Regions from separate parts of the Anoxybacillus sp. PDR2 genome, predicted to be linked through region 1. Evidence: riboswitches for the same ligand, from Rfam matches in the RefSeq annotation. Region 1 holds a riboswitch; the other holds the start of a gene.

Region 1 (5,890 bases):
ATGATGAAAACAGATCATCAAGTCTTTTCACCCGTTGGGTAATCTCACCTGACCATTCACCGAACTTGACAGTGTGAGTAGGACTTGATTGAATAATCGTTCCATCTTCTGCAAGGGTTGTTTCAATAAAACAAAGTCCTCCCAATACGTTCTCTTTTCCAAACTCCTGCCAAAGCAAGTCCATGTGCGCAATACCATTTAATAGCGGTAAAATAAGCGTTCCTTCTCCTACATATGGCTTGACATCGCGAATGGCTTCAGGCAAATGATACGCTTTGTTAGAAAAAATGACAACATCAAACGGTACTGCTTCCTCTGCGGCAACAAGCAGCTTGGGAGTTAGCTGTGCGTCACCATGGACACTGCGAATGACAAGCCCTCGTTTTTCTAATTGCTGTTTTCTTTTTTCGCGAACAAGAAACGTGACATCTACTCCTTTTTCCAGCAGACGACCGCCAAAATAACCGCCGACTGCTCCAGCCCCCACTACTAATATACGCATCTTTGATTCCTCCTCAGCAGATTGGATGAAACGTCCCTAAACCGACAATCCTTCACCGATAAAACAAAATAAAGGCTCCATAAAAAAATCCTATCATGTTCTCTGGCATTTCTAAACAGCAAAGAAAGAGAAAAGGGAGATCAGAATCCCCCTTTTTTCAGCAACACCGAGATACTTTTCCACCTTTGGCGTTATATCTTGCATCTTGTGCCTCGCAAAAAAACTCCTTTCGCGACTTAATCGGTTCTCCCGGGTGATGCGTTTTCATATGTTCAACATAACGTTCATAATTCGGCACCCCAACAAGCAAATCGAAAAATTGCCGCCGATATTTGATCATATTTGCTAGAAGCTTACGCATAATGCTTAACCCCATTTCCATCATCCCGTGGAATATAAGGAGCTTCTTTAAGAGGTGTTGCTTTATTATTCAATACTTTAATCCAAATGTTAATCGACGAAATGAGCACAGCTAAAACGACGAGCATAAAAATGCCGCATAACGCTGCATCTACATAATCATTCATAATAATTTGCCGCATTTGCGCTTCTGTCGTCGCTGGTGCTAAAATATTGCCTTCGTTTAGCGCATTTCTGAATACTTTCGCATGTGATAAAAATCCAATTTTAGCATCCGGATGGAACAATTTTTGAAATCCAGCTGTCATCGTTACAACTAATAGCCACACTGTTGGCACTAACGTTACCCATGCGTATGCCTTTTTCCCCATCTTAAATAAAAGAGTCGTTCCTAATAAAAGGGCGATACCAGCAAGCATTTGGTTGGCAATACCAAACAGCGGCCATAATGTATTGATTCCGCCAAGCGGATCAATGACTCCTTGATAGAGGAAATATCCCCATCCGAGTACACATAAAGCCGTTGCAATAATATTGGCCGGCAATGAATCGGTTTTAGCAAATGGTTTATAAAAATGTCCGATAATATCTTGAATCATGAAGCGGCCAACACGCGTTCCCGCATCAATCGTCGTTAAAATAAATAGCGCTTCAAATAAAATCGCAAAATGGTACCAAAAAGCCATAAATGCTTTTCCACCAATCACTTTTGAAAGGATCACTGCCATCCCAATAGCCAAAGTCGGTGCACCGCCTGTACGCGATAAAATCGTTTGCTCCCCTACATCTTTGGCCAACTCTGTCAATGCGTCTGGGGTAACGACAAATCCCCAAGATGAAACCGTTTGGGCAGCCTGGACTACATCTGTGCCAATAGCAGCTGCTGGACTATTAATCGCAAAATAAACCCCTGGTGTTAGCACGCATGCTGCGACAAGAGCCATTACCGCTACAAACGACTCCATAAGCATCGCCCCATATCCGATTGGGCGGGCATGACTTTCGAGTTCGATCATTTTTGGCGTCGTTCCGGAAGAAACAAGAGCATGGAATCCAGAAACAGCTCCGCACGCAATGGTGATAAATAAAAATGGGAATAAATTTCCTGAAAATACAGGTCCTGTTCCATCCACGAATTTGGTCACAGCAGGCATTTGCAAATCAGGTGCAACAACAAGAATACCAAGCGCTAGACCAACGATCGTTCCGATTTTAAGAAAAGTGCTTAAATAATCGCGCGGCGCTAGCAATAGCCATACAGGCAACGCCGAAGCCACAAATCCATAAGCAATCATTAAAAGAGCAATTGTCTCCCCTTTAAATGTAAACATATTGGCTAATGTCGGATGTTCAGCCACATGCTGTCCCGCAATAAGGGAAACAATCAGCAGAACAAAACCGATCAATGAAGCTTCCCCTACGCGGCCTGGCCGCAGATAGCGCATGTAAATTCCCATAAAAATCGCAATCGGAATCGTTGCCGCAATGGTAAACATTCCCCACGGGCTTCCTACAAGCGCTTTCACAACCACCAACGCTAACACGGCTAATAAAATAATCATGATACCTAAAATCCCAAGCATAGCAACAAGCCCTGTGAAGGAGCCCATTTCTTCTTTAATCATTTCACCAAGTGACTTTCCGTTGCGGCGCATTGAAGCAAACAAAATGACAAAATCCTGTACCGCACCTGCTAGTACCACACCGACTACAATCCAAAGCGTGCCCGGCAAATATCCCATCTGTGATGCCAAAATAGGGCCAACAAGCGGGCCAGCTCCTGCAATAGCAGCAAAATGATGTCCGAATAACACCCATTTATTCGTCGGCACATAGTCTTTTCCATCATTCATCACTTCAGCTGGTGTTTTGCGATTATCATCCAGCTCAAATACTTTCTGCGCAATAAATTTGCTATAAAAACGATAAGCCACTGCATATACACACACCGCTGCCACAATGAGCCAAATCGCATTAATCGTTTCGCCGCGGTGCAGAGCCAATACCGCAAAGCCAATGGCTCCAATGATCGAAATCAATCCCCAAATCACGATTGATTTAACCGCTTTCAAAATCCTCTCCCCCTTTGCACTAAAAAATTATACTCTACTCACAGCGATTATACTAACTATTCTGAAAAGTTACCCAAATATTTTCTTAACATGAACAAAACTAGACATAACATGTCAAATTACACACCTAACATGCACCATTTTCAAATTCCCGATCTCAATAGGAACAAAATGTATATTTTCAATAAAATGTAATTATATAAACTGTAAAAAGCGGAAATGATAAAAATAAGGCAGGGCTCTTTTTCTATATACGAGGCGATATAGGATATAGTCGATGATCAACAAATAAAATCCATTAGTAAAGGGTTAAGAAAACGTGAAAGCAATTGAACGGTTGTTATGGAGTATTGCTTTACCAGGATTCGGACAGCTTTTGAATCAAAAGTATTTCAAAGGAACCATCTTTATTTTATTAGAATTTATTGTAAACTCTCAATCCCGATTTAATGAAGCCATTCGCCTGAGCTTTTTGGGAAAAACAATCGAAGCAACCCAAGTCATTGATTTTCAATGGCTTATGTTTTATCCGTGTTTGTATTTTTTTGCAATGTGGGATGCTTATAAAGATGCTGACGGTGGTCGCTCTCCTTACGCTTTTCTTCCATTCGTTTTTTCAGCTTATTTTGTCACAGTTGGACTGATGTACTCTTCCCGCGTTACCATCTTCGGCATTTTTTTTGGACCAATTTGGCTGCCAATGCTCTCAGTTATTCCTGGTGTGCTCACCGGTTTACTGATTCGCTCGCTGCTTATTAAATTTCTCCCACTTCAAAAATAAACGCGCCGATCGAGCGCGTTTTTTATTTTTCCACTTCAGAAATATTATAGTTGAATTTTCCATTGATTTATTATATGATGATACCAGTGCAACTAACAAACACAATATATTGTATCGAAGAATAAAAACAAAACTATATATAGTAGAACAAACCACAAGTAAAGGTGTCCCTTAGGACTTAATAGGGAATCTGGTGTAAATCCAGAACTGCCCCCGCAACTGTATGTGCGGACGAAATGGAAGCTCCACTGTATACGAAAGCTTATACGGCGCGTATACGGGAAGGATCCAAAGTAGGAAGAAGCACAAGTCAGGAGACCTGCCTTGCTTGTTTCGTTTCACATTCTTCGGGGAGGGAGAAGATGAAGCGATGGTTTAAGAAGGGAAGTTTTATTCCTTTTTATACTATCGTTTCATCCACTCAATCCGGAGTGGATTTTTTTATTGGAAAGAGGAGGAGCCGATAATGACGTTTACTTTTCAAACCGTTTCTCAAGAAGAATTGATTGCCTGGATTCATGATCTTACAAATGAATTTCCTCATCTAGACACATCCGAATATATCAAGCGTGTGCTTCGCATGATTCAAAACAAAGACACTGCGTCCTTCGAACAAATGGCAAATGATTGCATTCTTGAGGGACTTTCATATATTAGCGAAGCAGAACCAGACTGGACCTTTGTTTGCGCCCGCATTTATTTACAGAAGCTTTATCACGAAGCAGCTCAAAATCGCGGTTATCATCCAAAAGAACGCTACGGTGATTTTTACGAGCTGGTCGCTTCTCTCGTTTCCAAGGGAGTTTACAACCATTCTTTGCTTGATGATTATGAAAAAGAAGAAATTAAAGAGATTGGAGCGATCATCAATCCAGAAAAAGACAAGCTATTTACCTATATCGGTCTCCGCACGCTTGCAGATCGCTATCTTGCCCGTGATTATGAAAGAAATTTATATGAACTGCCGCAAGAGCGCTTTCTCATCATCGCGATGACATTGATGGCCAAAGAGCCAAAAACGCAGCGACTTGCCTTTATCCGAGAAGCATACTGGGCATTAAGCAATTTATATATGACGGTTGCCACTCCGACTTTAGCCAATGCAGGAAAAAACTATGGTCAGCTATCAAGCTGCTTTATCGATACGATTGATGACAGCCTGCAAGGTATTTACGACAGCAATACCGATATTGCTAACCTTTCCAAGGCAGGGGGCGGCATTGGCGTCTATCTCGGAAAGATTCGCAGCCGCGGCAGCGATATTAAAGGATTTAAAGGGATTTCATCCGGCGTGATTCCATGGATGAAGCAATTGAATAACACCGCTGTCAGCGTCGATCAGCTTGGCCAAAGAAAAGGAGCCATCTCTGTCTACTTAGACGTGTGGCATAAAGATATTTTTGCTTTTTTAGATGCCAAATTAAACAATGGCGATGAACGGATGAGGACACACGATTTATTCACAGGCGTTTGCATCCCTGATTTATTTATGGAGCAAGTAGAAAAACGCGGAGATTGGTATTTATTTGATCCACACGAAATACGACAAATCATGGGATTCAGTCTAGAAGACTTTTATGATGAAGAAAAAGGGGACGGCAGTTTTCGTCAAAAATATTGGGAATGCGTTCAAGAAAAGCGCCTTTCAAAAGAGAGAGTTCCAGCTATTGAAATTATGAAAAGCATTATGCGCAGCCAGCTAGAATCAGGCACACCATTTATGTTTTATCGCGATGAAGTGAATCGAAAAAATCCGAACTCACATCTCGGCATGATTTATTGTAGCAACCTTTGCACTGAAATTGCCCAAAATCAAAGCCCGACCGTGATGGAAAAACAATATGTAAAAGATGGGAAAATCATCATTGAAAAAATCCCTGGCGATTTTGTCGTCTGCAACCTATCATCGATCAATTTAGCTAAAGCCGTTATGGACGATGTGCTTGAACGGCTCGTCCCTATTCAAATGCGCATGCTTGATAACGTGATTGACTTAAACCAAATCCCTGTTTTGCAGGCACAGTTGACAAATCAAAAATATCGGGCTGTCGGACTAGGCACATTTGGATGGCATCATTTGCTCGCTTTAAAAGGCATTCGCTGGGAATCAGAAGAGGCCGTTTATTATGCGGACGAGCTTTATGAACAAATTGCTTATCTCACTATTCAAGCAAG
Region 2 (5,890 bases), 1.8 Mb from region 1:
GCTCCATTGGTTCAAAAGGCTTGACTAAGTAGTCATCCGCCCCCAGCTCAAATCCCCTCACTTTTTGTGATGTCTCGCCTTTAGCGGTAAGCATTAAAATGGGGATATCGGCAAAAAGCCTAAGTTCTTCGCACAATTCCCAGCCGTCCATTACCGGCATCATAATATCGAGAATGGCCAGATCTATTTTGACGGTTTCTAGCAATCGAAGCGCCTGCCGGCCGTCAGCCGCTTCGTAAGTTTCAAACCCCGCACTCTCAAGCAAAACTTTCAAAAGCTCGCGAATATGATCATCATCATCCACAATCAATAACTTTGCCATATGTTCTCATCCTTTAGCGGTATTTTTTTGCATTTCTTCATGAAGATGCAATTGTTGGATGGCGAATTCTCGATAAAGCGCATGGGTGGCAAACAGCTCTTGATGCGTCCCCATTCCCGTAATCTCGCCTTTTTCCATGAAAATGATTTGATCAGCGTTGATGACCGTCGATAATCGATGGGCAATCACGATCGTCGTTCGTCCTTTCATTAAGTTTTGCAGCGCTTTTTGCACCGCCATTTCCGATTGGCTGTCGAGGTTGGACGTGGCTTCGTCCAATAATAAAATGCGCGGGTTGCGCAGCAGCGCGCGGGCGATGGCGATGCGTTGGCGCTGCCCGCCGGAAAGCTTGATGCCTCTCTCGCCGACCTCTGTTTCATATTTTTGTGGCAATTCTTCAATAAACGGAGAAGCATAGGCCATGTCGGCTGCCCATTTTAATTCTTCGTCACTTACTTGATGATCAAGCCCGTAGCAAATATTGTCACGAATCGTTCCAGCGATAAGCGGACTTTCTTGAGATACATAACCAATTTGCTGGCGCCATGAAGATAAAGAAAGGGCATGAATAGGTTTCTCGCCGAGAAAAACGCTGCCGCTTGTCGGTGTATAATACCGCTCTAAGATGGAAAAGAACGTCGTTTTTCCTGAACCGCTCGGGCCGACGATCGCTGTCACTTTTCCCGGTTCAATCGTAAAGTTTACGTTCTTTAAAACCGGTTCACCGTTTTCATATGAAAACGATAAATGGTTGACATGGATCGGTTCATAAATGTGGACGACCTCTTCTCCAGACAGATAGTCTTCTTCCTGCTCGCACAGCGTGGCCATGATGCGTTGTGTGGCTCCCATCGCTTTTTGCAATTGTGTAAAGAAAGTACTGAATGCAGCAAGCGGCATGACCATCTGGAAAAGATATAAAATGTAAGCAACGAGCCCTCCGGCCGTCATTGCCCCTGTAGAAACCCGATATCCGCCAAAGCCGAGAATGACAACAAGCAGAAGCATAAGCACAATTCCCATCAATGGCATGACCATGGCCTGAACTTTTGCTTCCTTCAATCCATAGCGAAATAAATGCGAAATGCCTTTTTTTCCTTTTTCATATTCAAGCTGTTCCGCATTGGATGATTTCACAAGGCGAATTTCTGACAGCACTTGTGTAATAAAAGCAGTAAATTGCGCCGTTTCATCCTGCAGCCTTTTAGAGTTTTTAAACATTTGTCTTCCTAACGGGATCATAATGCTAACGGCTAGTGGAAGCAGAATAAAGATAATCAACGTCATTTTCCAATCTAAGTACAGCAATAATGCGACAGAGCCGGTTATGGAAATAATGCCATTGAAAAAGTTGGCTGTATGCTCTGTAATTAATCCTTTCACAATAGCGGTATCATTTGTAATTCGGCTAACCGTTTCCCCTGTACGATGACGATCATAGTACGGAATGGTCAAATGCAGCAGCTTCTGCCATACTTGTTCTCTTAGTCTGGATACAACCGTTTCTCCTGTATAGTTAATCAAGTAGATGGAGAAGCCGCTAGCGATCGTTTGTGCAATAAAGGCGCCAACAAGCAAAATGATCGTCGTTTTATTTAATGATGAAACGGTGAAGCCATCGATCATTTTTTTCGTAAATAGCGGAATCGTTAAGCTGACGATGGAAGACGCCACGCTTAAGAATAGCGCAATAATCATGATCATTTTAGGCGGCTTCGTTGCTTGAATCATCCAGATAAACGAGCGCCAGTCTGCTTTTTCTTCTAATGATTGCTTTTGCACGATTTGATCACCACTCTTTTTGCTATGATTTTTATGCTGTCGTGTATGTATTGTACTTGATGTTTATGAACAGAATATGAACTTTGGGACATCATCATAAATATATTATAGCACTCGCATCGTCTCTTGATCCTGTGACAAGGCACGGAGGTTTCAGCGAAGAATGACGTTTATAAAAAGTTGTATTGGACAGTGTTCTATGATTTGCCTCCATCTGTTAAAAAAGGATTGTGCTTTTGAATCGGCTATAAATCCATTTTTTATTTTTTCTGTTTATCGGATCTGGAAAGCAAATGGATGGTATAATGGGATTGTAAGAAAAGAAAGGGGAGGAGATGCTGGATGTTTGGCAAAGTTGCTGCTGATGTTCTCGGATTAAGTGATATCGGCTCTGTCATTAAACCCGAAAATTATGATAAAGTGGACGCAGACGATTATGTGATGCATGAAGATGGAGAAAAGATTTATTTTTTGATTAAGTCCAAATCAGATGAATATTGCTTTACTAACCGAGCGCTTATTCATTTAGATGGGACGAGCGCGACAAGTAAAAAGCGAACGCTGCGCCGTTATGATTACTATAAGCATCCAATTGCCGGCGTATCGCTTGAGACGGCAGGCACGGTCGATTTAGATGTAGAGATTAAATTTACCATCGGATCGGAGCACTATTCGATTGATGTGCATAAAAAGCATCTGGAAGAAGTGAAAGATTTATATAAAGCACTTTTAAAAATTTCAGAAATTTGCCATGAAAATGAAACGACGCTCGACTTTGCGCGAAAAAGTCTCGATGTTGCCTCCTCCGTGCTAGGGCGTGTCGCCAGCACTCCAAACAGCATTGCTGAACAGTTTAAAGAGCTAAATCAAATCGCGTTCAACTGGCTTGTTGAGACTAAGAAGCAGTATACAGTGAAAGATTTTGGGGATGTATTTGAACGCTATATTAACAATTAATAGCGATCCAAACGACTCGAATGGCGATAAACTGCTGTTCGAGTCGTTTTTACGGTAAGTCGGTGGATGTGCTTTCATCACGCCAATGCGTTAAAAAATGAGATCCATATAATATAGAGACGGGAAAAATGGCGAATTCCGTCATTTTTTTGTTGCCAAACAGCCTTTCGTCCTTTAATATTGTAACTGTCAATTGTTCGATTATTTTTTACAATTGTATATCGATGCAGAAGGGTGCCGAAGTGAGCGAATCGCTAATAGGCTTAATAGGGAATCTGGTGCGAATCCAGAACTGTCCCCGCAACTGTAAATGCTGACGAAATGAAATAACCACTGTGCGGTATTGATGGGCAAGCTGTTGGCCGCATGGGAAGGTTCAAAGTAGGATGAAGCATAAGTCAGTAGACCTGCCCTGACTGCTCGATGTTTCCAATCTTCGGGGGGTGAGATGGCGAAACGGCAAAAGGTGGTTATTATGCTGCCACAACTCTATGGTTTGTCGTTTCTTGCTCATTCCGTCCGGGATGGGCATTTTTTAATTTATATGTGCAGGAGGAGAAACCATGATGAAGCAACTGAGGTATTATACGTGGCTGCTTGTGTTGATGCTGACGTTCGGCCTTCTTGCCGCGTGCGGTAATCAAGAAACAGACAAATCCACTCATTCATCCAATGCGAAGCAAGAAGCAACAGCTGCTTTCCCGGTAACCGTTAAGGACGGATTAGGGGAAGAGGTCACGATTCAGTCCGAACCGAAAAAAATCGTTTCGTTAATTCCGAGCAATACGGAAATTGCCTATGAACTTGGTTTAGGAGAGAAAATTGTTGGAGTCAGTGATTTTGATAACTATCCGGAAGATGTAAAAAATAAAGAAAAAATTGGCGGCATGGAGTTTAACGTGGAGAAAATTATTTCACTCAAGCCTGATTTAGTGCTTGCCCACGCATCGAGTGCCCATAATTCGCGGGACGGCCTGCAGCAGCTGAAGGATGCGGGAATTACAGTGCTTGTTGTGAACGATGCCAAAACATTTGATGATGTTTACCATTCGATCCAATTAATTGGACAAGCAACAGGGACAACGAAAAAAGCCGATCAAATTGTTAACCAGATGAAATCAAAGCTTGAAGCCATCAAGGAAAAAGCAAAAAACGTGAAAAATCCGGTAAAAGTATGGGTGGAAGTGCAGCCGGCGCCACAAATTTATACAGCAGGAAAGGGAACATTTATCAATGACATGCTGCAAGCGATTTCAGCAGAAAATGTGGCTGGCGATCAAGAAGGATGGCCGATGTTTACGGAAGAAAAAGCGGTAGCGCTCAATCCGGATGTAATTGTTGTCACGTATGGAGACTATGTGAAAGATGCTGTAAAGCAAGTGATGGCACGACCGGCGTGGAAGGACGTTTCGGCGGTTAAAAATCAACGCGTATATGAGGTGAATTCTGATTTAGTCACAAGATCAGGCCCACGCCTTGTTGAAGGGGTAGAGGAACTTGCCAAAGTCATTTATCCGGAAATCTTTAAATAATATAATTGCCTACGTCATCGCTCTTACGGCGGTGGTCGTGTGCATGTTGTTAGGGATATCGATAGGCTCACTATCGATTCCCTTTTCGTCTATTATTGACATTTTTTTAGAGCAATGGTGGGGAATTGCGCCGTCCCCTGACATTCCTGATACGCTTGTGCAAATTGTGATGGCCATCCGCTTGCCGCGCGTTGTTTTGGCTTTTTTAGTCGGCGCTTCCCTTTCGTTGGCGGGAGCGGCGTTTCAAGGATTGCTAAAAAATCCATTGGCTGATCCTTATACGCTTGGAGTATCATCGGGCGCGTCAGTCGGAGCGGTCGTCGTTTTGTTCTTTCATCTGCAATTGCCGTGGTTTGGATCGTTTACATTACCGATCATGAGCATTGCGTTTGGATTGCTGACTCTTTTTCTCGTTTTGTTTTTTACTCGCGCCGTCGATCCGCGCATGTCAGTGGAAACGATCATTTTAACCGGAATTATTTTCAGCGCATTTTTCAGCGCGTTGATCTCGCTTATGATTGCGCTGACAGGAGAGGAACTGCGGCAAATTATTACTTGGTTGATGGGAAGCGTCGCGATGCGAAGCTGGAAATATGTTGTCATGATGCTTCCGTTTTTTATAATAGGATGTTTGCTGTTATTAGTGAATCACCGCGAGTTAAACGCTTTTGCCTTTGGTGAAGAGGCAGCTGCTCACATAGGTGTCCATGTTGCCAAGCGCAAGCTGGTCATTTTAATCGGCGCTTCCTTATTAACAGGGGCGGCTGTTGCTGTGTCGGGGGCGATTGGCTTTGTGGGCTTGGTCGTTCCTCATATGATTCGTCTTGTTGCGGGACCGAATCATCGCTTGCTTTTACCGCTATCGCTTTTATACGGGGGCGCTTTTTTAGTGCTAGCCGATTTAGCGGCGCGAACCATGATTTCACCGAGTGAATTGCCGATCGGCATCATTACTTCGTTAATTGGCGCACCTTTGTTTGCGGGGTTATTTTTAAATAGAATGAAAAGGAAGACGTGAAAATGATGTTAAACGTTCATGATGTTTCCTATCAATACGGAGAAAAAGCGGTGTTGCAGAACATTACCTTCACTGTGGAACAAGGACAGTTTTTTGGAATTTTAGGACCTAACGGCAGCGGCAAAACAACATTATTAAAGCTGTTAAGCAGAGAGCTTTCTTTACAAAAGGGGACCATTACACTGAACGCCGTCCCGCTTGCTTCCTTTTCGTCAAAAGAACTGGCGCGCCTTGTCGCTGTTCTCCCGCAAAGCGCCGATTCAGCATTTGGCTATACTG

What was found. A riboswitch is a leader RNA that binds a small molecule or an ion and turns the genes downstream of it on or off. The one in region 1 is predicted to bind cobalamin.
Region 2: linked by a shared signal. The riboswitch ahead of GRQ40_RS12115 (ABC transporter substrate-binding protein) and the one ahead of GRQ40_RS03515 (ribonucleoside-diphosphate reductase subunit alpha) in region 1 are both predicted to bind cobalamin.

Annotation. Positions count from the first base shown of each region.
Region 1 covers NZ_CP047158.1:718,205-724,094, reverse strand. The annotation lists gene GRQ40_RS03535 (ketopantoate reductase family protein) at 1-502, opposite strand, end outside; gene GRQ40_RS03530 (YbdD/YjiX family protein) at 660-863, opposite strand; gene GRQ40_RS03525 (carbon starvation CstA family protein) at 856-2,934, opposite strand; gene GRQ40_RS03520 (hypothetical protein) at 3,254-3,715, shown strand; cobalamin riboswitch at 3,861-4,057, shown strand; gene GRQ40_RS03515 (ribonucleoside-diphosphate reductase subunit alpha) at 4,182-5,890, shown strand, end outside.
Region 2 covers NZ_CP047158.1:2,520,362-2,526,251, reverse strand. The annotation lists gene GRQ40_RS12130 (response regulator transcription factor) at 1-322, opposite strand, end outside; gene GRQ40_RS12125 (ABC transporter ATP-binding protein) at 329-2,053, opposite strand; gene GRQ40_RS12120 (PH domain-containing protein) at 2,447-3,061, shown strand; cobalamin riboswitch at 3,277-3,491, shown strand; gene GRQ40_RS12115 (ABC transporter substrate-binding protein) at 3,628-4,593, shown strand; gene GRQ40_RS12110 (FecCD family ABC transporter permease) at 4,559-5,611, shown strand; gene GRQ40_RS12105 (adenosylcobinamide amidohydrolase) at 5,614-5,890, shown strand, end outside.